3 regions of the Kosakonia sp. N21 genome follow, and region 2 is predicted to be linked to each of the others. Evidence: predicted binding sites of a transcription regulator. Region 2 holds the regulator's gene; each other region holds the start of a gene.

Region 1 (7,944 bases), 150 kb from region 2:
TCACGTTCGGCATTTCGCCGGCGTTGAAATAGCGGGCCGATCGCTGTTTTGCCGGGCGGGAGAAGGTCTGCCAGGATTGCGGAATAAACAATGCGGAAGGCTGCGTGGTATCAAAGGGGATTGCACCGACCATCACCGGTCTGGCGATGCCCTTCGCTTTCGCACTGGCAAAAGCCTGCGCCAGTTTTTGCTGGAAAGCGCCCTCCCGATCATCGCCGCCTGCGGCGGGCTCAGAGAAACGGGCAAAGCAGCCGGACGTGGTAAAACTGCGGTACGGCGACATAAAGAAAAACTGATCCGCGGCCAGCGTCTGCACAGACTGCTGGATTTCCTCAGCCAGGGACGTATCCATATCATCCTCCAACAATGATAAGTGAACTAAGAATGATTATCATTTGTATTATTATGCAGTAAGATAAAAAGTTATGACCCGCTCTGTCAACAGCAGAATATCCCCCCGCACGACTGCCTCTTGCATCCGTCTCGCTCAACATTGAAAATGAGAAGCATTAACCTCAACAAAAACAGGACGCGACTCGTGAGATTTCCCTTTTGGTGCCGTAAGCCCATTGTGTTTCTGGGCATTTTTGTTTTAGGACTATCCTCAGCGCTGGCTGCCGACTGGCCCCGCCAGGTGAGCGACAGCCACGGCGCACACCAGCTCGATAGCAAGCCACTGCGCATTGTTTCCACCAGCGTGACCCTCACCGGTTCATTGCTGGCAATAGACGCGCCGGTCATTGCCAGCGGTGCGACCACGCCGAAAAACCGTTTTGCCGACGATCAGGGCTTTTTACGCCAGTGGGGCGACGTGGCGAAACAGCGTAAGGTCGCGCGGATTTACATCGGCGAACCGAATGCCGAAGCCGTCGCCGCGCAAATGCCAGACCTGATCCTGATAAGCGCCACCGGCGGCGACTCCGCACTGGCGTTGTACGATCAACTTTCCGCCATCGCGCCAACGCTGGTCATCAACTACGACGACAAAAGCTGGCAGGCGCTGCTGACGCAACTTGGCCAAATCACCGGTCAGGAAAAACAGGCGGCAGCGCGCATCGCACAGTTCAATCAGCAACTGGCGGATGTAAAAGCGCATATCACCCTGCCGCCACAGCCGGTCAGCGCGCTGGTCTATACCCCGGCGGCGCACGGCGCAAACCTGTGGACCCGCGAGTCCGCGCAGGGCAAGCTGATGCAGCAGCTCGGCTTTACCCTTGCTGACCTGCCCGCCGGGCTGCAAACCAGCCAGAGCCAGGGCAAACGCCACGATATCGTGCAACTGAGCGGCGAAAACCTGGCCGCCGGGCTGAACGGTGAATCACTGTTCCTGTTCGCCAGCGATCAACAGGATGCCGACGCCCTGAGCGCAAACCCGCTGCTGGCGCATCTGCCTGCCGTGCAACACAAGCGCGTTTACGCCCTGGGCGCAGAGACGTTCCGCCTCGACTATTACAGCGCCACCCGCGTGTTGCAGCGTCTGTCGGCACTGTTTGGCTAATTCCGTTGGGCTGGCAGTGATTACGCCGCGGGCTGCGTCTGACGAAAACGTCGCAGCTCGCTGAGCCCGCCCACCAGCGCCAGACCAACGACCGCCAGCACCAGCCCACTGAGACTGGCGGAAGAGACCGGCGTCATCATCGACCCCATCGCCCCCAACAACGCCGCGCCAATGGCATCGCCGGTGACGTTTTGCGCCGTCCATAAACCATTTATGCGCCCGAGCATCGCTTCCGGGGTCTGGGTTTGTAGCAGCGTGTACTGCAACAGCGAACTTACTGCCGTCAGCCAGCCGCACAGCGCCAGAAACACCACGCCCAGCGCCCAGAAAGGCATCAGGCTGAATAAACCAATGGCGATAAACGCCCCGACGGTGGTGATCAGCATAATCACCCCCGGACGCTCGCTGTGCGCCAGCTTACCGCTGGTCAATGCACCAATAGCCGCCCCCAGCGGCAGTGCGGCATACAGCAAGCCGATCTCCGCCGCCGACATGTTCCAGCCAATGGCCAGCGCCGGGTACAGCACGCGCACCGCGCTTGCCATCGTCAGCAGCCCGCCAAGCAGCGCAATACCGCCGATCAGCGGATTACGCAGTAAAAATTGCAGCGCCGTCAGCAGCGATTTCAACGGATGCTCGCGCGGCTGGGGAGGCGGCGGCAGCGCAGGCAAACTGAGCAACGGCAGCAAGGTAATAAACGTGCCTGCCGCTGCCAGACCGTAGTTCCACACCACCCCGCCGGAGGCCAGCAGCAAACCACCGCACATAGGCGAAATCACCGAGCCGAGGCGAACCGTCAGCATGGTGATCGCGCCCGCCTGCATCAGGTTTTCCCGCCCGACCAGCGCAGGCGTCGCCGCCAGCAGCGCCGTGACACCCAGCGCGCCGAAAAAACCATCCCACAAGCCGAGCAGATAAATGGCCGCCAGCGACGGTTCCGGCAAGAGCGCATTCAGGCACAGGCCAATGAAACCCACGCCACAGGTAGAACGCGCCAGTAAAATCAGTCTCTTACGTTCGTAACGATCCGCCAGCACACCGCCGAGCATCAGGCCAACAAACATTGCGCCGCCGGTCAGCGTCACCGCCAGACCCACCTGCCAGCTGGAGTGGGTCATGGCCTGGATTTGCACCGGCACCGCCACGCCCAGCAGCCCGAGCGATAAAATCGAGATAAAACGCGCCAGAAATACCGCGCGGAAAGCCGGATGCGTCTGCAGCAGGCTCAGGTTCAACAGCCAGGATTGTTGCTTCATTACAACGCCTTAAATACGCACTTTTTGTGTCCATTCGCAGGCTATGCATGTTAACATATCAAAACAAGATCGATAACGATAATTACTATCATTATCAAGTTTGGGACGTTTTATGTCGTTTTCTGCTTTCCCGGCGCGCCCTGTCGCCCTTGCCGGGTTATTGATATTGCTGTTAGCCGCCGTTGCACTCAGCCTGTTTATTGGCGCAAAAACCCTGCCCGCCGCCGTGGTGATGGATGCCCTCACCGGCGTCTGCCAGAGCGCGGACTGCATCATCATCAAAGACGCTCGCCTGCCGCGCACGCTGGCGGGACTGCTTGCGGGCGGCGCGCTCGGACTGGCTGGCGCGTTGATGCAAACGCTGACCCGCAACCCACTGGCCGACCCCGGCCTGCTGGGCGTTAATGCGGGAGCCAGTTTCGCCATTGTGCTCGGCGCGGCGCTGATCGGCATCACCTCCCCCACGGAACAACTGCTGCTGGCGTTTTGCGGCGCGCTGGCGGCATCGCTGCTGGTGGCGTTTACCGGCAGCCAGGGCGGCGGGCAGCTTAGCCCGGTGCGCCTCACGCTGGCGGGCGTTGCGCTGGCCGCCGTGCTGGAAGGGTTGTCCAGCGGCATCTCGCTGCTGAATGCCGACGTCTACGATCAGCTGCGTTTCTGGCAGGCAGGCTCGCTGGATATTCGCACCCTGCATACCCTGAAGATTGTCGTGCTGCCGGTACTGCTGGCAGCAATAGCCGCGCTGATGCTGAGCCGATCGCTCAATAGCCTGAGCCTCGGCAGCGATACGGCCACCGCGCTGGGCAGCAAAGTGGCGCGCACACAGTTGCTCGGTCTGCTGATCATTACCGTCCTGTGCGGTAGCGCCACAGCGCTGGTCGGCCCGATTGCCTTTATCGGCCTGATGATGCCGCACATGGCGCGCTGGCTGGTGGGCGCCGATCATCGCTGGTCGCTGTCGGCCACGCTGATCGCTACCCCGGCGTTGCTGCTGTTCGCCGATATGATTGGCCGGGTGATTGTGCCGGGTGAATTACGCGTCTCCGTGGTCAGCGCCTTTATCGGTGCGCCGGTGTTGATTGTGCTGGTGCGCCGCGCGCGCGGAGGCGGCTTATGATGGCCCCTTCCCGTCGCCTGGTCGCCAGTTGCCTGCTGATGGCGCTCGCCGCACTGCTGCTGGCCGTGTGGAGCCTGCGCAGCGGCACCGTGACCCTGGCGTTCTCGCAGGTTATTGATGCCCTGACCGGCGATGCGCCCCGCGCCATGCAGCTTGTGGTGACCGAATGGCGTTTACCCCGCGTGTTGATGGCGCTGCTGGTGGGCGCGGCCCTTGGCGTCAGCGGGGCGATTTTCCAGTCCCTGTTGCGCAACCCCTTAGGCAGTCCGGATGTGATGGGATTTAATACCGGTGCCTGGAGCGGCGTGCTGGTGGCGATGGTGCTGTTTGGTCAGCACATGACCGCCATTGCCCTGGCGGCGATGGCGGGCGGCATAGTGACATCGCTGGTGGTCTGGCTGCTGGCCTGGCGCAACGGGATTGAAACCTTCCGTTTGATCATTGTCGGCATCGGCGTGCGCGCGATGCTGATGGCGTTTAACACCTGGCTGCTGTTGCATGCCTCACTGGAAACGGCCCTCTCCGCCGGGCTGTGGAATGCCGGTTCGCTGAACGGGCTGACCTGGGCGAAGACCCTGCCTTCCGCGCCGCTGATTGCGCTGATGTTTATTTTTGCCGCCCTGCTCGCCCGGCGTATGCGCTTACTGGAGATGGGCGATGACAGCGCCTGCGCACTCGGCGTCAGCGTCGAACGCTCCCGGCTGATGCTGATGCTGGTCGCCGTGGCACTCACCGCCGCCGCCACCGCGCTGGCGGGGCCGATTTCGTTTATCGCGCTGGTGGCGCCGCACATCGCCCGCCGCCTGAGCGCCACTGCCCGCTGGGGATTGGTCCAGTCTGCGCTGTGCGGCGCACTGGTATTGCTCCTGGCGGACATGCTCGCTCAGCAAGGCTTTACGCCGTATCAGTTGCCGGTGGGTGTCGTGACCGTCAGTCTCGGCGGTATTTACCTTATCGCCTTGTTAATTCAGGAGTCCCGCAAAAAATGATCGACACACAAACCCGTTTGCGCGGCGAAGCGTTAACCCTGGGTTACGGCAAAAAGATTGTCGCCGAGCAGTTAAACGTCGCCATTCCCGACGGCCATTTCACCGCCATTATTGGCCCCAACGGCTGCGGCAAATCGACGCTATTACGCACCTTAAGCCGCCTGATGACACCCGCGCAGGGGCATGTCTATCTGGATGGTGAACAGATCCAGCGTTTTGCCAGCAAAGAGGTGGCGCGTCGCGTTGGCCTGCTGGCGCAAAACGCCACCACGCCGGGAGACATCACGGTGCAGGAGCTGGTAGCGCGCGGTCGTTACCCGCACCAACCTCTGTTTACCCGCTGGCGTAAAGAGGATGAAGAGGCGGTTAAGCGGGCGATGAACGCCACGGGCGTCGATGCGCTGGCCAACCAGAGTGTGGATACGCTCTCGGGAGGACAGCGTCAACGGGCATGGATCGCCATGGTGCTGGCGCAGGAAACGGCGATCATGCTGCTCGACGAGCCGACCACCTGGCTGGATATCAGCTACCAGATTGATCTGCTGGAGCTGTTAAGTGAACTCAATCGCGAACAGGGTTACACGCTGGCGGCGGTACTGCACGATTTGAACCAGGCCTGCCGCTACGCAACACATCTGATAGCCCTGCGGGATGGCAAGATCGTGGCGCAGGGCGCGCCGAAAGAGATTGTCACCCCGGCACTGATTGAGGCGGTATACGGTTTACGCTGTATGATCATTGACGATCCGGTGGCGCATACCCCGCTGGTGGTGCCGCTGGGGCGCAGCAAATAGCAGGTTTACTTTCCACACGCTGAACCGCCAGGATATCTTTCATTTCTGATGCGCAGGTATATCTACATACCTGCGCATTTTTTTTCGCCGCCGCACGACATTTTACTGTAAACAATAAATGATATTCTTTATGCTATTTTCCAGCGTCTTTATTCTTAAGCTGCAATAACGTTATTATTAAGGAATGCTAATAGTGACTGTAATATAACCATAAAAAACCTTAATCAATATAAACACCTCCGGCCAGCTCCCCTTTTAAGATATTTTAGCGTAAGAAAAACCGTCTGAAAAATATCTCGCAAAAACGCAAAAACAAAGGACGTCATGCTTTTTTGCATTCCCGTCGTTAATGTTTATTGGGATTTATCTCAATAAAAACTAACATCAGGTTTCCAAAACCTGCATATATCCAAAAGGTTATTTTATGTTTATCCGCATAATAACAGGGGTGGCTGGTGCCATTCTGTTAACTCTGTCACTTTCAACTCACGCAGCCAATTCACCTCCGGTACCGGAAGAAAAAGAGTGGATTGCCAAAGAATTCACCTTTAATAACGGCGAAAAACTGAACGACTTGCGCCTTCATTACTTTACGCTGGGGGACAAAAGTAAACCTGCCGTATTACTGCTTCACGGGACGAATCAACCCATTAAAGCCTTATTAGCGCAGGGATTTGCCGGTGAGTTGTTTGGCCCGGGCCAGGCTCTGGACAGCAGTAAATACTTTATTATCATGCCGGAAAGTATCGGGTCAGGAAAATCATCCAAACCGTCAGACGGCTTGCGTATGGCATTTCCGCACTACGATTATGACGATATGGTGACCGCACAATATCGCTTAGTGAAAGAAGGTTTGGGCATTTCTCATTTACGCCTGGTGATGGGTTATTCAATGGGGGGCATGCAAACCTGGTTATGGGGTGAAAAATACCCGTCAATGATGGATGCGCTGGTGCCGATGGCATCGCAACCCAATGAATTATCGGGACGTAACTGGATGCTGCGTCGGATGTTGATTGAGTCCATCAAAAACGATCCCGCCTGGGCTGAAGGCAATTACCGCCAACAGCCGCCCGCGTTAAAGACAGCCAATATTATGTTCAGTATTGCCACAACGGGCGGTACGCAGGCCTTACAACATAAAGCGCCAACCCGCGCGCTGGCGGATAAAGTGGTTGATGAACGACTCGCTGCGCCCGTCACTGCCGATGCCAACGATTTTATTTATCTCTGGGGTTCGTCCGCCAATTACAACGCCCTGCCCACCTTAAAGAACATTACCGCGCCAATGTTGATCATTAATTCAGCAGATGACGAACGTAATCCACCGGAAACCAGTACCTTCAGCGAGACATTAAAGCAGATAAAACAGGCTGAACTGTTCCTTATTCCGGCAAGCACAGAGACCAGTGGTCACGGCACCACGATGTCCGCCAAATTTTATAATGAAAAACTCAAAATATTTTTAGCCAGCACGGCCAACGAGCACGCTAAACATTAATCTTCGTCGCACACAGGGAATATTCAATGTTTCGTAAAATAAAGATCCGCACCGCACTCAGCATAATGATTTTCTCGCTGACAGCACTATTACTCTTCGTGGGAATTTTGGGTTCAGTCGCCGTACAGTCGGGCAATAAATCCTTTGCTCACGTCGATACTGAAGTATTACCGGGACTGGTCGCACTGAATGAAAGCTCTGAATTATTACTGCGCGGCCGCCTGGATTTACGTCTGTATGAATCACTGATGGGCAGTGGCGAAACGGAAAAAGCGAAAGTGGCGTTGGATCGCGCCAAAAGTAAGATCGATAGCGCCGGCGCGAAATGGCAGGAGTACCTGAAATATCCGCAATCCGCTGAAGAGCAGGCGATTGCCGCAGAAATGGCGGCATCGCGCGATACGCTGATGAAAACGTTTATTGGCCCGGCGTTTACCGCGCTGGAAGCCGGTAAACTGGATGAGTACCGCCAGTACGCCGGGAAATCCACCGCTCTGTACGCCGATTTTGATAAAGCCTCGAAAGCGCTGGTCGCCTGGAAGCTGAAAAGCATTGATAACGCCTACGATGACTCCAATAACCGCGTCACGCGGATGTCGTTCGCCCTCTATTTCTCTATCGCCTGTGCGCTGGTGCTGGCAGGACTGGCCTGGTCAGTAATGACCAATCTGATCGTCAAGCCACTCAATCATGTGATTACCGTGTTCGACCGTATTGCCGAAGGCGATCTGCGGGCGCGCATCGATATCAGCGGTAAAAACGAGATAGCCCAGCTCTTTGCCGCCGTCC
Region 2 (7,944 bases):
TGTAAAAACGCTGAACCTGCAAACCCTGCGCGGGCAGATTGTCCCTACGCCGCAGGCGGTGAAAATCCACGGGCAGGATGTCGATCTGAGCAACGGTGTGAAGCTGGATCTCTCTGCGCTGAGTCGTGATGCGCAGGACGCGGTGAAAAGCCGTTTTGCGCTGCTGGGAGTGAAAGCGGGGAGCTATCCTGTTCGCAGCGTCATTGCGACCCGTGATTTCAACGACGACGAGGCGGTATCTGGCGCTTATACCTTGCATATTGGCGCGAAAGAAGCCGTAGTAACCGGTTACGATCAGGCCGGGGTGTTCTACGGTTTACAATCACTGCTGTCGCTGATCCCAACGACAGGTGCAATGAAAATTGCTGCGCTGGACGCCAAAGATGCGCCACGCTTTGATTACCGCGCAATTCAGTTGGATGTTGGTCGTAACTTCCACAGCAAGGACGCAGTACTGCGTCTGCTGGATCAGATGGCGGCCTACAAACTGAATAAATTCCACTTTCATCTCAGTGATGATGAAGGCTGGCGTATTGAGATCCCCGGCCTGCCGGAGCTGACCGATATTGGTAGCAAACGTTGCCACGATCTGAGCGAAAAAACCTGCCTGTTGCCGCAACTGGGTTCTGGCCCGGACAGCAACAACAACGGGAGCGGTTTCTTTACCCGCGCGGATTACATCGAGATCCTGAAGTATGCTAAAGCCCGGCAGATTGAGGTCATTCCGGAAATCGATATGCCGGCCCATGCGCGTGCGGCAGTTATCTCTATGGAAGCCCGTTACGATCGACTGATGAAAGAGGGCAACGAGCAGGCCGCGGCGCAGTTCCGTTTGCTGGATCCAACGGATACCTCCAACACCACCGGGGTACAGTTTTATAACCGTACCGGCTACCTTAACCCTTGCCTCGACTCGTCACGCAATTTTGTCGACAAAGTGATCGGTGAAATCCAGCAGATGCATAAAGAAGCGGGCCTGCCGCTGCAAACCTGGCATTTTGGCGGCGATGAGGCAAAAAATATTTACCTCGGCGTTGGCTACACCGATCAGAAGAACCCGGAGGCGGGCAAGGGCATCATCGATAAGAGCAAGCAGGACAAACCGTGGGCGAAGTCGCAGGCGTGTCAGGCGATGATCAAAGACGGAAAAGTGACGGATGTTGAGCATCTTTCCAGCTATTTTGGCGTTGAAGTCAGCAAACAGGTGAAAGCCCGCGGCATTAATACGATGCAGGCCTGGCAGGATGGTCTGAAAGATGCCAAAGACGCGTCGGTATTCGCCACCGATCATGTCAACGTTAACTTCTGGGACACGCTCTACTGGGGCGGTTTTGACTCGGTTAATGACTGGGCAAACAAAGGGTTCCGCGTCATCGTTTCCAACCCGGATTATGTCTATCTCGATTTCCCGTATGAAGTGAACCCGCAAGAGAGCGGCTATTACTGGGGCACGCGCTTTAGCGACGAACGTAAGATCTTCAGTTTCGCGCCGGACAATATGCCGCAAAACGCCGAAACCTCGGTCGACCGGGATGGCAACCCCTTTACCGCGAAGTCAGATAAACCGTGGCCTGGGGCGTATGGCCTCTCCGCACAGTTGTGGAGCGAAGTGGTACGCACTGATAACCAGATGGAGTATATGATCTATCCGCGTCTGGTTGCGGTGGCGGAGCGCGCATGGCATCGCGCGGCCTGGGAGCAGGACTACAAAGCCGGGCGTGAGTATAAAGGCGGTGAAACGCACATGGTCGATGTTCGTGCTCTGGATAAAGACTGGACGCGCTTTGCCAACGTGTTAGGCAGTCGCGAGCTGGCAAAACTGGATAAAGCGGGTATTCATTACCGCCTGCCGGTGCCGGGTGCTCGCGTGGTGGGCGGCGTGCTTGAAGCCAACACCAGCTTCCCTGGCATGGTGGTGGAGTACTCTACCGACGGCGGCAAACACTGGCAGCGTTATAACGATAGCGCCCGCCCGCAGGTGAGTGGGGACGTGCAGGTGCGCACCGCCAGCCCGGACGGAAAACGCGTGAGTCGTGTGGACAGTGTCAAAGCGTGATTGCTATGCAAGCCGGATAGGGCGCAGCCTGCTGCTGTTATCCGGCAACTAAAAAAAAAGCCAACCGTCAGGTTGGCTTTTGCATATCAGAATGGATTATTTCGCGTCGTGCGCGCTTTCATCTTCGCGGCAGTCACCTTCAGCGCAGTGGCCATACAGGTAGAGACTGTGGTTCGTCAGACGAATGCCGTGTTTGGCGGCGATTTCACGCTGACGCGCTTCAATAGAATCATCACTGAATTCGATCACTTTGCCGCAATCGAGGCAAATCAGGTGATCGTGGTGATGTTGCTGGGTCAGTTCAAAAACGGACTTGCCGCCTTCGAAGTTATGACGGGTCACAATGCCGGCGTCATCGAACTGGTTCAATACACGGTAAACCGTAGCCAGGCCGATCTCTTCGCCCATGTCGATCAGTCGCTTGTATAAATCTTCCGCACTGACATGATGGTTATCCGGCTCCTGAAGAACTTCCAGGATTTTTAACCGAGGAAGCGTGACTTTCAGGCCGGCCTTCTTTAATGCGGTATTGTTGTCAGTCATGCGGAATCTGTCCTGTTGCTATACGATTCACTTCCTTAGCGGAAGTTATAGGAATGCACCTGGGATAATGCGTCTCATTATAGAACTGCCATGCCTAAATGAAAACTGCAAGCCCTCAAGTAAAGTAAGCTTATAAAACGTGGTGTCGCCGACAAAGTCCCGTGCGGCAGCCCAAGTTTAGCAGGGCTTATTGTACAGTGATGAATAAAAAAGTTAAAAATTTGTAGCAATTATTTCCATCGCTTGTACCTATTAATACGGCGCAACCCACAGGCTGCGCCGTAAACATCAGGCATTAATGATGTCGTCCAGGTGCAGCTCTTCCGAAACCTGCTTAACCCATTTCTGCACGCGTTCTGCGGTCAGTTCCGGCTGACGATCTTCATCAATCGCCAGACCCACAAAGTGATCATCATCCACCAGGCCTTTAGACGCTTCAAAATGGTAGCCAGCAGTCGGCCAGTGGCCCACGATGGTGGCGCCGCGCGGTTCAATGATGTCGCGGATAGTCCCCAGCGCATCACAGAAATATTCTGCGTAATCTTCCTGGTCGCCACAGCCGAACAGGGCGACTAACTTACCGTTGAAATCCACTTCTTCCAGCGTCGGGAAAAAGTCATCCCAGTCGCACTGCGCTTCGCCATAATACCAGGTTGGGATGCCGAGCAGCAGAATGTCATAGCCTTCGAGATCTTCTTTGCTGCTCTTGGCAATGTCATGAACATCGGCAACGTCTTTACCAAGCTGTTTTTGAATCATTTTCGCGATATTTTCGGTGTTGCCGGTATCGCTGCCGAAGAAAATGCCTGTAATTGCCATGAGTAAAATAACCTCTTGAAACTTAATGAGATGGTGGTGGCGTTTAGCCCACAGATAAGGGCAATCATAGCAGAACAGGGAAGCGCGCGGAAACAGCTATCGCGCCGGACTGCACTCTATGACACACGAAAAAAGGCGTAAAAGCGGTGATTCGGAGGATTCGCTATCCGCGTAAGGCGTTGAGCTGGGCCAGCAGCATTTCTTCAATAAGCTCGCTACGGCTCATTTCACGGGCATCCGCCAGCTCGTTTAACGCATCTACCGCTTCAACATTCAGTTTCAATTCAACGCGTTTGAGCCCGCGAACTTTATCGCGTTTTAGCTGGTTACGTTTGTTGATGCGCAACTGTTCATCGCGCGCGAGCGGGTTGGTCTTGGGTCGTCCCGGACGACGCTCATTCGCGAACAGATCTAGTGTCGTACGGTCCGTTTGTTCTTTAGCCATGGTTTAAGCAGCATACTACGGGAAAGACAAGCAATCGGGACGTTGCCCCGGGCTGAATAGCGCGCCATCATACATCAGCGCAACGGGCGCGCCAACGACCGGGCGCGTTCAAACGACCGGTCGCCGTCTTTTTAATCAGTTTGCCTTTTCAGAGAGATAACGACGGATAGCGCGCATGACCGCTTCCGGTTTCTCTGCGTGCACCCAGTGGCCCGCTCCAGCTATCACATGCGCCCGCGCTTGCGGAAATTGCGCCAGCAGGGCGTCACGGTATGCTTCCGTCACATACGGCGAGTTACCGCCGCGCACGAACAGTGCAGGCTTATCCCATGCCGGGACATTTTCCCAACCAACGATGTGCGCATACTGATCCCACAATACCGGGACATTAAAGCGCCAGTCGCCGTCGACAAATGATTTCAGCAGAAACTGGATCACGCCTTCTTCTTTTATCTCTTCGCGCATTAGCGCGGCGGCTTGTTGGCGTGTGGCGGCGTGTGCGTGGCTCACGGCGTTGATGGCGGCGAAAATCTCATCGTGGCGGCGCACGTTGTAATCCACCGGCGCGATATCAATCGCCACCAGTTGGTCGATGCGCTCAGGTGCCAGCGCGGTGAGCGCCATGACGGCTTTACCGCCCATGGAGTGACCGATAAAGGTCGCTTTTCCGATGTCGTGGGCATCAAGCGTGTCCAGCAGATCCTGCGCCATCGCCGGGTAGTTCATCTCCGGCGAGCGGGGAGAAAGGCCGTGGTTGCGCATATCCACTTGCAGCACGTCGTGGTCCTGCGTCAGGTCGCGGGCAAGCACGCCGAGGTTGTCCAGACTGCCAAACAGGCCGTGAACAAGGACGACCGGAGAATTGTTGTGCGGTTGTTGCGCAGATTGCGCGCGCGTATTCAATTTCATGGCAAAGTTCTTTTTTTCACTCTATCGGGTTAGGTTATTATGTTGAACATTCTGCCGCCCTGCTGCAAGGTTCAGAATTACTCTGAGTTTTGCTGCGACCCTGGTTTGACGCTATCCGCTGTTGAGATTTCACTTTATAATCCCAACACTTGTATTCAGATAAGATACCGCACTGGATTAAGATGAAAACGATCGAAGTTGATGATGAGCTCTACTCCTATATCGCCAGCCACACGAAGCATATTGGCGAGAGCGCATCCGACATTTTACGGCGCATGCTGAAATTTTCCGCCGTGTCACAGTCACCACCTGCCGCTTCCCTCACGCCGGTAAAAGAGACGCGTACTGTCAGTACCGTTGACGGGGTTAAACCGGCGAACACCGCCAAAGACAAAGTTCGTGCCGTCCGCGAACTGCTGCTGTCTGATGAATACGCTGAGCAGAAAAAGGCCGTTAATCGTTTCCTGCTGGTGCTGTCTACACTCTATTCACTCGATGACAAAGGGTTTACGGAATCCACCGAGTCTCTGCACGGGCGCACGCGCGTATACTTTGCTGCGAATGAGCAAACGTTGTTGCAGAGCGGCAACCAGACCAAGCCGAAACAGGTGCCGAACACCCCTTACTGGGTCATCACCAACACCAATACGGGTCGTAAATGCAGCATGATCGAGCACATCATGCAGTCGATGCAGTTCCCTGCGGAATTGATTGAAAAAGTTTGCGGCACAATTTAAATCCTTGCATTGAAAGGACCAGGCAATGGCAAACCATCCACGTGCGGGGCAACCTGCACAACAGAGTGATTTGATTAACGTCGCTCAGCTTACTGCGCAGTACTATGTGCTGAAACCGGAAGTCGGTAATTCAGAACATGCGGTGAAATTCGGTACTTCCGGACACCGGGGCAGCGCAGGTCGCCACAGCTTTAACGAGCCGCATATTCTGGCTATCGCTCAGGCGATTGCGGAAGAGCGCGCTAAAAACGGAATTACCGGGCCGTGCTATGTGGGGAAAGACACGCACGCGCTGTCTGAACCGGCGTTTATCTCCGTGCTGGAAGTGCTGACAGCGAACGGCGTTGACGTCATCGTGCAGGAGAACAACGGCTTTACGCCAACGCCTGCGGTTTCTAACGCGATTCTGGTGCACAACAAAAACGGCGGCGCACAGGCTGATGGCATCGTGATTACGCCGTCGCATAACCCGCCGGAAGATGGCGGCATCAAATACAACCCACCCAATGGCGGCCCGGCGGATACCAACGTGACCAAAGTGGTTGAAGACCGCGCTAACGCTCTGCTGGCCGATAGCCTGAAAGGCGTTAAACGCATCACGCTGGATGCTGCGCTGGCCTCGGGCCACGTTGTTGAAAAAGATCTGGTGCAGCCGTTTATTGAAGGGCTGGCGGATATCGTCGATATGGCGGCTATCCAGAAAGCTGGTCTGAAACTTGGCGTCGATCCGCTCGGCGGTTCCGGTATTGAGTACTGGAAACGCATTGCAGAGCATTACAAGCTGGATCTGACTATTGTTAACGACCAGGTCGATCAGACTTTCCGCTTTATGCACCTCGATAAAGATGGCGTGATCCGCATGGATTGCTCCTCTGAGTCTGCGATGGCGGGTCTGCTGGCGCTGCGTGACAAATTCGATCTGGCCTTTGCTAACGATCCGGATTATGACCGTCACGGCATCGTGACCCCCGCGGGTCTGATGAATCCGAACCACTACCTGGCGGTGGCAATTAACTATCTGTTCCAGCATCGTCCGCAGTGGGGCAAAGACGTTGCCGTGGGTAAAACGCTGGTCTCTTCCGCGATGATTGACCGCGTGGTGAACGACCTGGGCCGTAAGCTGGTGGAAGTGCCGGTGGGCTTTAAATGGTTTGTTGACGGCCTGTTCGACGGCAGCTTTGGTTTCGGCGGCGAAGAGAGCGCAGGGGCTTCTTTCCTGCGTTTCGACGGTACGCCGTGGTCAACCGATAAAGACGGTATCATCATGTGTCTGCTGGCGGCGGAAATTACCGCTGTCACCGGGAAAAACCCGCAGCAACATTATGATGAACTGGCTGCACGCTTCGGTGCGCCGAGCTATAACCGTCTGGGCGCCAGCGCCACCTCCGCACAGAAAGCGGCACTCTCTAAGCTTTCTCCGGAAATGGTCAGTGCCAGCACGCTGGCAGGCGACCCGATCACTGCGCGTCTGACTGCTGCACCGGGCAACGGCGCGTCTATCGGCGGTCTGAAAGTGATGACCGACAACGGTTGGTTTGCCGCGCGTCCATCCGGCACGGAAGACGCCTACAAAATCTACTGTGAAAGCTTCCTCGGTGCTGAACACCGTAAGCAGATTGAGAAAGAAGCGGTAGAGATTGTCAGCGAAGTGCTGAAAAACGCATAAGTGCTTACATCAGCGCTTAAAAGAAAAAGGCTCCTGCGGGAGCCTTTTTACGTTGGATGGCGTGGTAACGCGCTTGCACTTACCCCAGTGCTACCATCAGCGCTCCGGCAGTAATTAACGCGACACCTGCCGCTGCAACCAGTGACACCTTCTCACCAAACAGCACCACCGCCAGGATCACCGCAAACACCACGCTTAATTTATCGATGGGCGCAACCCGCGACACATTGCCGCTTTTGATGGCCATAAAGTAGAACAGCCACGACAGTGCGCCCGCCACGCCGCTTAATACCACAAACAGCAGCGCTTTTTTATCGGCAAGCACGGTTGCCACCAGCGATAGCTTGCCCTGAACCACCACCACACCCACCAGAAACAGCGCCATCACCACCGCACGAATAGCGGTAGCGGTATTGGCGTCGAGGTGTTGCAAGCCGATTTTGCCGAAAATAGCCACCAGCGCGGCGGTGACCGCCGATAACAGGGCGTAGATTAACCAGGCGCTCATCGTTCTCCTCCAAAAAATCAGAAGGATACGCCGTCAGAGCATAAACCGGTAGCCGATACCTGTTTCCGTAAGTAAATGGCGGGGGCGGGCCGGATCGACTTCCAGTTTCTGGCGCAGGTGACCCATATAGATACGCAGATAATGGCTGTGCTCCACGGCGTTGGGCCCCCATACCTGGCTGAGCAACTGGCGTTGGGTTAACACTTTGCCGTGATTATTAAGCAGCACCGCCAGCAGACGAAATTCGATAGGTGTCAGATG
Region 3 (7,944 bases), on a different contig from region 2:
CGGATATCGAATTTATCGCGCAGTATCTGGTGCTGCGATACGCGCATGACAAACCGAAGCTGACGCGCTGGTCGGATAATGTGCGCATCCTCGAGGGGCTTGCGCAAAACGGCATTATGGATGAGCAGGAAGCGCTGGCGTTGACGCACGCTTACACCACGCTGCGTGATGAACTGCACCATCTTGCGTTGCAGGAGCTACCGGGAAATGTGGCGCTTTCTTGCTTTGCCGCCGAACGCGCCCTGATCAAAGCGAGCTGGGAGAAGTGGCTGGTGGAACCGTGCGCCCGCGCGTAAGTGTGGTATTATCGCGCGCAAATTTTGTATCTCTCAGGAGACAGGAATGAAAGTAACGCTGCCAGAGTTTGAGCAAGCCGGTGTCATGGTAGTGGGTGATGTGATGTTGGATCGCTACTGGTACGGCCCAACCAGCCGCATTTCTCCGGAAGCCCCGGTGCCAGTGGTGAAGGTCGATACGATTGAAGAGCGCCCGGGCGGCGCGGCAAACGTGGCGATGAACATCGCATCGCTGGGCGCCAGTGCGCGTCTGGTCGGGCTGACCGGTATTGACGATGCGGCGCGTGCGCTGAGTAAGGCGCTGGCGGACGTTAACGTTAAATGCGACTTTGTTTCTGTTCCGACGCATCCAACGATCACCAAGCTGCGCGTGCTTTCCCGCAACCAGCAACTGATCCGTCTGGATTTTGAAGAAGGTTTTGAGGGTGTTGATCCGCAGCCGATGCACGATCGCATTAGCCAGGCACTGGGCAACATTGGCGCGCTGGTGCTGTCTGATTACGCCAAAGGCGCGCTGGTCAGCGTCCGGCAGATGATTACGCTGGCGCGCAACGCGGGCGTACCGGTGCTTATCGATCCGAAAGGTACTGATTTCGAACGCTATCGCGGGGCAACGCTGCTGACACCGAACTTGTCCGAGTTCGAAGCCGTCGCGGGTAAATGCAAAAGCGAAGCGGAGATCGTTGAGCGTGGCATGAAAGTGATCGCCGACTATGATCTGTCGGCGCTGCTGGTGACCCGTTCCGAGCAGGGCATGACATTGCTGCAACCGGGGAAAGCGCCGCTGCATATGCCAACCCAGGCGCAGGAAGTGTATGACGTGACCGGTGCGGGCGATACGGTCATCGGCGTTCTGGCGGCAACGCTGGCGTCGGGCAATTCTCTGGAAGAGGCCTGCTACTTCGCGAACGCGGCGGCGGGTGTGGTGGTCGGTAAACTCGGCACCTCAACCGTGACGCCGATTGAGCTGGAGAACGCCGTGCGTGGTCGTGCGGAAACCGGTTTTGGCGTGATGACGGAAGCCGAGCTGAAAGAGGCCGTTGCGGCAGCGCGTAAGCGTGGTGAGAAAGTGGTGATGACCAATGGCGTTTTCGACATCCTGCACGCCGGGCACGTCTCTTATCTGGCGAATGCGCGGAAACTTGGCGATCGTCTGATTGTTGCGGTGAATAGCGACGCGTCCACCCGACGCCTGAAAGGTGATACCCGCCCGGTGAACCCGCTGGAACAGCGCATGATTGTGTTAAGCGCGCTGGAAGCGGTGGATTGGGTGGTTTCGTTTGAAGAAGATACGCCGCAGCGTCTGATTGCCGGGATCCTGCCGGATCTGCTGGTAAAAGGCGGTGACTACAAACCGGAGCAGATTGCCGGCAGCGAAGAGGTTTGGGCCAACGGCGGTGAAGTGCTGGTGCTCAACTTTGAAGACGGTTGCTCAACCACCAATATCATCAAAAAAATCCAGAAACAGGGCGATTAAACCCTGCAATAGCGCTCTTTGCCTGGCAAAGAGCGCTTCGTATTACGCGTGATCGTCAACCGGCGGAATAGCCGGCGCCGGTTTCACTTCGGTGTTTTTTCCCTGATTCTCCAGTTCGCTAAGACGCTGCTCCAGCAGGGCCAGCTTCTCACGCGTGCGCAGCAGCACCTGCGTTTGCACATCAAACTCTTCACGGCTTACCAGATCGAGGCGGGTTAACTGCGCCTGTAGCGTCTGACGGATTTTTTTCTCAACGTCTTCCCCGAACTCACGGATCCCTTTTGGCATGGATTCGTGAACCTGGCGCGCAATCTGTTCAATTTTTTTGGGGTCAATCATTTTGGGTTCCCTGCTCGGATGGGCTCATGCAGTCATTGTAGTGTGATAACCCCAGGTGATAAACCAGAATTGTTTGAAGGTTATGCATTGCCGAAGGTAATCAATGGCGTTATAGTTATTCCGCTTATTCTCAGGGCGGGGCGAAATTCCCCACCGGCGGTAAATCAGCGCATGCTGAAAGCCCGCGAGCGCTTCAGGTTAACGCCTGAAGGTCAGCAGATCCGGTGTAATTCCGGGGCCGACGGTTAAAGTCCGGATGGGAGAGAGTAACGATTCTGCCGGGCATGATGCCCGCTCGCGTTATTTTTTTGCCGCTTTGCGACACTCCTAAGACTGCCCTGATTCTGGTAACCATAACTTTATTGAGGTCTTTTACCATGAATCAGACGCTGCTTTCTTCTTTTGGCACGCCTTTCCAACGTATTGAAAACGCTCTCGCCGCACTGCGCGAAGGCCGTGGTGTGATGGTGCTCGATGACGAGGACCGTGAAAACGAAGGTGATATGATTTTCGCCGCCGAAACCATGACCGTTGAGCAGATGGCGCTGACTATCCGTCACGGTAGCGGGATTGTTTGTTTGTGCCTGACTGACGAACGCCGTAAACAACTCGATCTGCCAATGATGGTCGAGAACAACACCAGCGCCTACGGCACCGGTTTTACCGTCACTATCGAAGCCGCTCACGGCGTCACCACCGGTGTTTCCGCTGCTGACCGTGTTACTACCGTTCGCGCGGCGATTGCCGATGGCGCTAAACCGTCCGACCTGAACCGTCCTGGTCACGTTTTCCCACTGCGTGCGCAGCCGGGTGGTGTTCTGACCCGCGGCGGCCATACTGAAGCCACTATCGATTTAGTCACGCTGGCTGGTTTTAAACCTGCGGGTGTGCTGTGTGAATTAACCAATGACGATGGCTCAATGGCGCGTGCGCCGGAGTGCATCGAGTTTGCTAAGCAACACAATATGGCGGTTGTGACTATTGAAGACCTGGTGGCCTACCGCCAGGAGCATGAGCGCAAAGCCAGCTAATCGTTGCTGTTAACGATAAAGATAAAAAATCCGAAGTCGCTGGCTTCGGATTTTTTTTGCCTGTCCTGTATCAAACTTTGTTGCACTTCTCATACTCACACGTTGAAATCTTATGCCTCTACTTATAAAGTGGTAACGATTTTACTTGCGGTGAATAATGGGTTTGAATTTATCTAATCCATTAAATTAAAAAGATTTTTAATGATTCTGCGTCGTATTTTTTGCCAAATATATTCATGGAGTCGCGATGTTTATTTCCTGGTATTGGCTACTGCTTATTGTCCTGGTCATCGTTGTGTATATTCATGCGCTTAAACGCAACAATAAAGCCTGTCGTCACGACCGCGAGGCGCTGTACAAGGCTTATCAGCGTGTGCTTGATGAGTTGAAGAAAATCAGCGGCACCAGGCAGGGCGAGTAGCAGCGCTACCCGTCCACGACGGTCAGGCGGTCGGTTTAACCGCCAATTCCCATCGCCTGCAGGGCGACCAGACTTAATCCCATCACAGACATACCACACAATACGCCGTAGCTCGGGTTGTTATTCGGGTCTATTTCTTTTGCCAGCGGCATGAGTTCATCTACCGAAAGCGCAACCATAATCCCCGCCACGGCGGCCATGATCGCAGCCATCACCACCGGTGACACCAGGCTACCGAGGATCAACCACGCCAGCACGCCGCCGATAATTTCCGCCAGGCCTGAAATCCCGGCCCAGAAGATGGCGGTACGTTTGGAACCCGTGGCGGCGTAGACCGGGCCGGCAACCGCAAGTCCTTCAGGAATATTGTGTAATGCCACCGCAAAAGCGATGCCGAGCCCCAACTCCAGATCGTTGCTGGCGGTCACGTAAGTGGCGATCCCTTCCGGAAAGTTATGCAGGCTGATGCCGAGTGTCAGCAGAATGGCGGTACGACGAATGCCACGCGGGAAGCTGTGTTGTGTCCCCTGCATTAAGTCCTGTGGGTGGGCATGAGGCAGCATGCGATCCAGCGCAAAGTAGCCCAGCAATCCGACCACGAACATGCCATAACCCAGCATTGGCGACATATTTTCTGTTGCCAGCGCGGCGGGAAGCATCTCCATCAGCGAGATGAGCAGCATAATTCCGGCGGCAAAGCCAAGCGAAAACGCCAGTACACGGTTAGAAGGCTTCTGGCCTAACACGCCGAGGATCGCGCCAATAAAGGTGGCGGCACCTGCCAGTAAGGTCAGGATCAGGGGCGCTGACATGCATAACTCCTTTATGATAATGATTCTCATTAATGTATGTTTTCATGCTGCGAAAAGCGAGGCGGGCACGCCATCTTTACGCATTCCTTACATTCAAAATTACTGAAGATCTTCATCATGGTTATCAGAGTTCTTCGTCTACTGAAAAGGCGTAATGTAGTGCCATCAAATTGTCACACTCTGTAAGGATATCACCATGTCAGCACCACGTATGCCAGCGCTGTTTTTGGGCCACGGTAGCCCAATGAATGTTCTTGAAGATAACATTTATACCCGCGCCTGGGGGCAACTGGGCGAAACACTGCCGCGCCCGAAAGCGATTGTGGTGGTATCCGCACACTGGTTTACGCGCGGCACGGGCGTGACGGCGATGGAAGCACCGAAAACGATCCATGATTTTGGCGGTTTCCCGCAGGCGCTGTATGACACGCATTATCCTGCGCCGGGTTCACCGGAGTTAGCGCAGCATTTGGTTGACCTGCTGGCGCCGGTGCCGGTGGTACTCGACAAAGAAGCCTGGGGTTTCGACCACGGCTCATGGGGTGTGTTGATTAAAATGTACCCCCATGCGGATATCCCGATGGTGCAACTGAGCGTGGACAGCACCAAACCCGCGGCATGGCATCTTGAGATGGGCCGTAAACTGGCGACGTTGCGTGACGAGGGCATTATGCTGGTTGCCAGCGGAAACGTTGTGCACAACCTGCGAACGGCGCGCTGGCATGGTGAGAACACGCCATACCCGTGGGCGACATCGTTCAATGATTTTGTGAAAGATAACCTGACCTGGCAGGGACCCGCTGAGCAACATCCGCTGGTCAATTACCTTGACCATGAAGGTGGTTCGTTATCGAACCCGACGCCGGACCACTTCCTGCCGCTGTTGTATGTGCTTGGCGCGTGGGACGGTAAAGAGCCGGTGTCGATCCCGGTCGATGGCATTGAGATGGGTTCCCTCAGTATGCTTTCCGTTCAGGTCGGTTAACCGAATGGCGCGTAATGCGCCATTTTTGTTTTTGCTTTCATCCCGAAAGTAGAGAAATACGAGCCGGATCTCAAAAAATGGCCGCTGAAATGCCGTTTTTTTGAAAATAAAAAGAGATTCACTGCAAAAATGAAACGCTGTGCTGAATTTAGCCATTTTTTGTGAACAGCATCGTCGCAATAACCCCGCCGAGTGACTACTCTTCAGAGTGTCTACTGTCTCAGACATACCCATAACAACGCTTACCGTAATACCACGAACGCTTTGTTCGCGGTCGACCCTTTTTTTCTAAAAAAAATCAGACCCTCTGGAGACACGGAAATATGAACTCAGCAAAAACCTTACTGAAAGTCTGTATTAGTTCCGCTCTGTTGTTTATCTCCCACGCCTCTTTAGCTCAGACCTTCCGCGCAGCGGACGTTCATCCTGCCGACTATCCCAATGTTGTTGCTGTTAAGCATATGGGAGAGAAGTTAAGCGCGGCGACAAACGGGCGTCTGGATATTAAAACGTTTCCTGGCGGTGTATTAGGTGACGAAAAACAGGTGATTGAACAGGCGCAGATTGGCGCGATTGATATTATTCGCGTATCGATGACGCCGGTGGCGGCAATATTACCTGAGATTAATGTCTTTACGCTGCCCTATATTTTCCGCGATGAAGATCATATGCATAAAGTGCTCGACGGGATGATTGGCCAGGAAATTGGTGGCCGTTTGTCTGACAGCAGTAAATCCCGATTGATCTTTCTTGGCTGGATGGATGCCGGTACGCGTAATTTAATCACCAAAGCACCGGTAAACAAAGCTGAGGATCTGAAAGGCATGAAGATCCGCGTTCAGGGCAGTCCAATCGCACTCGACACGCTGAAGGCGATGGGGGCGAACTCCGTGGCGATGGGGGTGAGCGAAGTGTTTAGCGGCATGCAGACCGGGGTGATCGACGGCACGGAAAACAACCCGCCGACTTTTGTTGCGCATAACTATCTTCCGGTTGTCAAAAATTACACCTGGAGCAAACACTTTATTATTCCGGAGCTTTTTTTATTCTCTAAACCGAAATGGGATAAGTTGAAAAAAGAGGATCAGGAATTAATCCTCAAGCTGGCGAAAGAAGCCCAGGTTGAACAACGGGAATTGTGGAAAGCTTACAATGAAAAATCGCTGGAGGCGATGAAAGCCGGAGGTGTTCAATTCCACGACATCGATACCGCCGTCTTTTATAAAGCCACGCAGTCGGTTCGCGATAAATACGGCAAAGAACACCAGGATTTAATTACCCGTATTCAGGAAGTGCAATAGCGTTTAACGGGCAGGGGCGACCTTGCCCGAATAACGTGTTTCCGTATTGCTGTTTTCAACCTTCACCGGGGAAACTGTTATGGGTGAACGCTATTCGTTATTGATGGATATTCTTTACCGGATTTCAATGTGGGTTGCCGGGCTGGCGCTATTAATTATGGTCGCTATTATTCCTGTGGGGATTTTTGCCCGCTATGTCATGAACAGTGCGTTGTCCTGGCCGGAACCGGTGGCCATTATCTGCATGGTGACATTTACCTTTGTCGGTGCAGCCGTGAGTTACCGTGCGGGTTCACATATCGCTGTCAGCATGGTCACGGACCGCCTGAGCGAACCTGCGCGCAAAGCCTGCTTCATTGCGGCGGATCTGATGCTGATGGCTATCAGCCTGTTTATTCTCTGGTATAGCAGCGCGTTGTGCGCGGAGTTGTGGGAGCAGCCGGTGGCGGAATTCCCGCTGTTCACCGCAGGTGAGAGCTACCTGCCGCTTCCTGTCGGTTCGGCTATCACCCTCCTGTTTATTATCGAGAAGATGCTTTTTGGCGCGCAGTACCACCGCCCGGTGGTGATGCTGGGTTCTTCGAGCTGATCCAGTAAGGAAAGTCTATGGATGCATTTATTCTTGTCTTTACGTTAGCCATTATGCTGGCGGTGGGCGTTCCGGTGGCATACGCCGTTGGGATCAGCGCGGTGCTGGGGGCGTGGTATATCGATATTCCGCTGGAAGCGGTGATGATCCAGCTCACCAATGGCGTCAATAAATTCTCACTGCTGGCGATCCCGTTCTTTATTCTGGCGGGGGCGATTATGGCCGAAGGCGGTATTGCCCGTCGGTTGGTGAATTTTGCTTATATCTTTGTCGGTTTTATTCGCGGCGGCCTGTCGCTGGTGAATATCGTGGCCTCGACATTTTTTGGCGCCATTTCCGGATCGTCGGTAGCGGATACCGCCTCAATTGGTTCGGTGATGATCCCGGAGATGGATAAAAAAGGCTACCCGCGCGATTTTGCCGCCGCGGTGACCGCCAGCGGATCGGTACAGGCCATTTTAACGCCGCCCAGCCACAACTCAGTGATCTACTCACTGGCAACGGGCGGCACGGTCTCTATTGCCGCGCTCTTTATTGCCGGGATCCTGCCCGGATTACTGCTGAGCTTTACCCTGATGGTGATGTGCGTGGCCTTTGCGCACAAACGTGGTTACCCGAAAGGAGAACGCGTGCCGTTTCGTCAGGCGTTAAAGATCTTTGCAGATACGCTCTGGGGCCTGATGACGGTGGTGA

Evidence for each region. The regulator Fur, encoded in region 2, represses iron uptake genes when iron is present. The targets are predictions, from matches to a motif close to ATAATAATGAGAACNACTATCAA.
Region 1: a site for Fur is predicted at 2,830-2,852, ahead of fepD (Fe(3+)-siderophore ABC transporter permease). Genes of this name have one in related genera too.
Region 3: a site for Fur is predicted at 4,390-4,412, ahead of zupT (zinc transporter ZupT). Genes of this name have one in related genera too.

The regions. Positions count from the first base shown of each region.
Region 1 is NZ_JBOBHR010000002.1:270,343-278,286, forward strand. It holds gene entC (isochorismate synthase EntC) at 1-352, opposite strand, end outside; gene fepB (Fe2+-enterobactin ABC transporter substrate-binding protein) at 539-1,498, shown strand; gene entS (enterobactin transporter EntS) at 1,519-2,754, opposite strand; gene fepD (Fe(3+)-siderophore ABC transporter permease) at 2,867-3,871, shown strand; gene fepG (iron-enterobactin ABC transporter permease) at 3,871-4,860, shown strand; gene fepC (iron-enterobactin ABC transporter ATP-binding protein) at 4,857-5,654, shown strand; gene ACQ3G7_RS05100 (alpha/beta fold hydrolase) at 6,079-7,155, shown strand; gene ACQ3G7_RS05105 (methyl-accepting chemotaxis protein) at 7,182-7,944, shown strand, end outside.
Region 2 is NZ_JBOBHR010000002.1:119,610-127,553, reverse strand. It holds gene ACQ3G7_RS04385 (beta-N-acetylhexosaminidase) at 1-2,056, shown strand, start outside; gene fur (ferric iron uptake transcriptional regulator) at 2,153-2,599, opposite strand; gene fldA (flavodoxin FldA) at 2,888-3,418, opposite strand; gene ybfE (LexA regulated protein) at 3,582-3,863, opposite strand; gene ybfF (esterase) at 3,999-4,772, opposite strand; gene seqA (replication initiation negative regulator SeqA) at 4,955-5,509, shown strand; gene pgm (phosphoglucomutase (alpha-D-glucose-1,6-bisphosphate-dependent)) at 5,535-7,175, shown strand; gene ACQ3G7_RS04350 (EamA family transporter) at 7,255-7,683, opposite strand; gene kdpE (two-component system response regulator KdpE) at 7,717-7,944, opposite strand, start outside.
Region 3 is NZ_JBOBHR010000009.1:32,619-40,562, forward strand. It holds gene glnE (bifunctional [glutamate--ammonia ligase]-adenylyl-L-tyrosine phosphorylase/[glutamate--ammonia-ligase] adenylyltransferase) at 1-296, shown strand, start outside; gene hldE (bifunctional D-glycero-beta-D-manno-heptose-7-phosphate kinase/D-glycero-beta-D-manno-heptose 1-phosphate adenylyltransferase HldE) at 343-1,773, shown strand; gene ubiK (ubiquinone biosynthesis accessory factor UbiK) at 1,816-2,112, opposite strand; FMN riboswitch at 2,235-2,384, shown strand; gene ribB (3,4-dihydroxy-2-butanone-4-phosphate synthase) at 2,490-3,143, shown strand; gene ACQ3G7_RS19680 (hypothetical protein) at 3,391-3,564, shown strand; gene zupT (zinc transporter ZupT) at 3,600-4,376, opposite strand; gene ygiD (4,5-DOPA-extradiol-dioxygenase) at 4,573-5,361, shown strand; gene ACQ3G7_RS19695 (TRAP transporter substrate-binding protein) at 5,685-6,662, shown strand; gene ACQ3G7_RS19700 (TRAP transporter small permease) at 6,742-7,251, shown strand; gene ACQ3G7_RS19705 (TRAP transporter large permease) at 7,269-7,944, shown strand, end outside.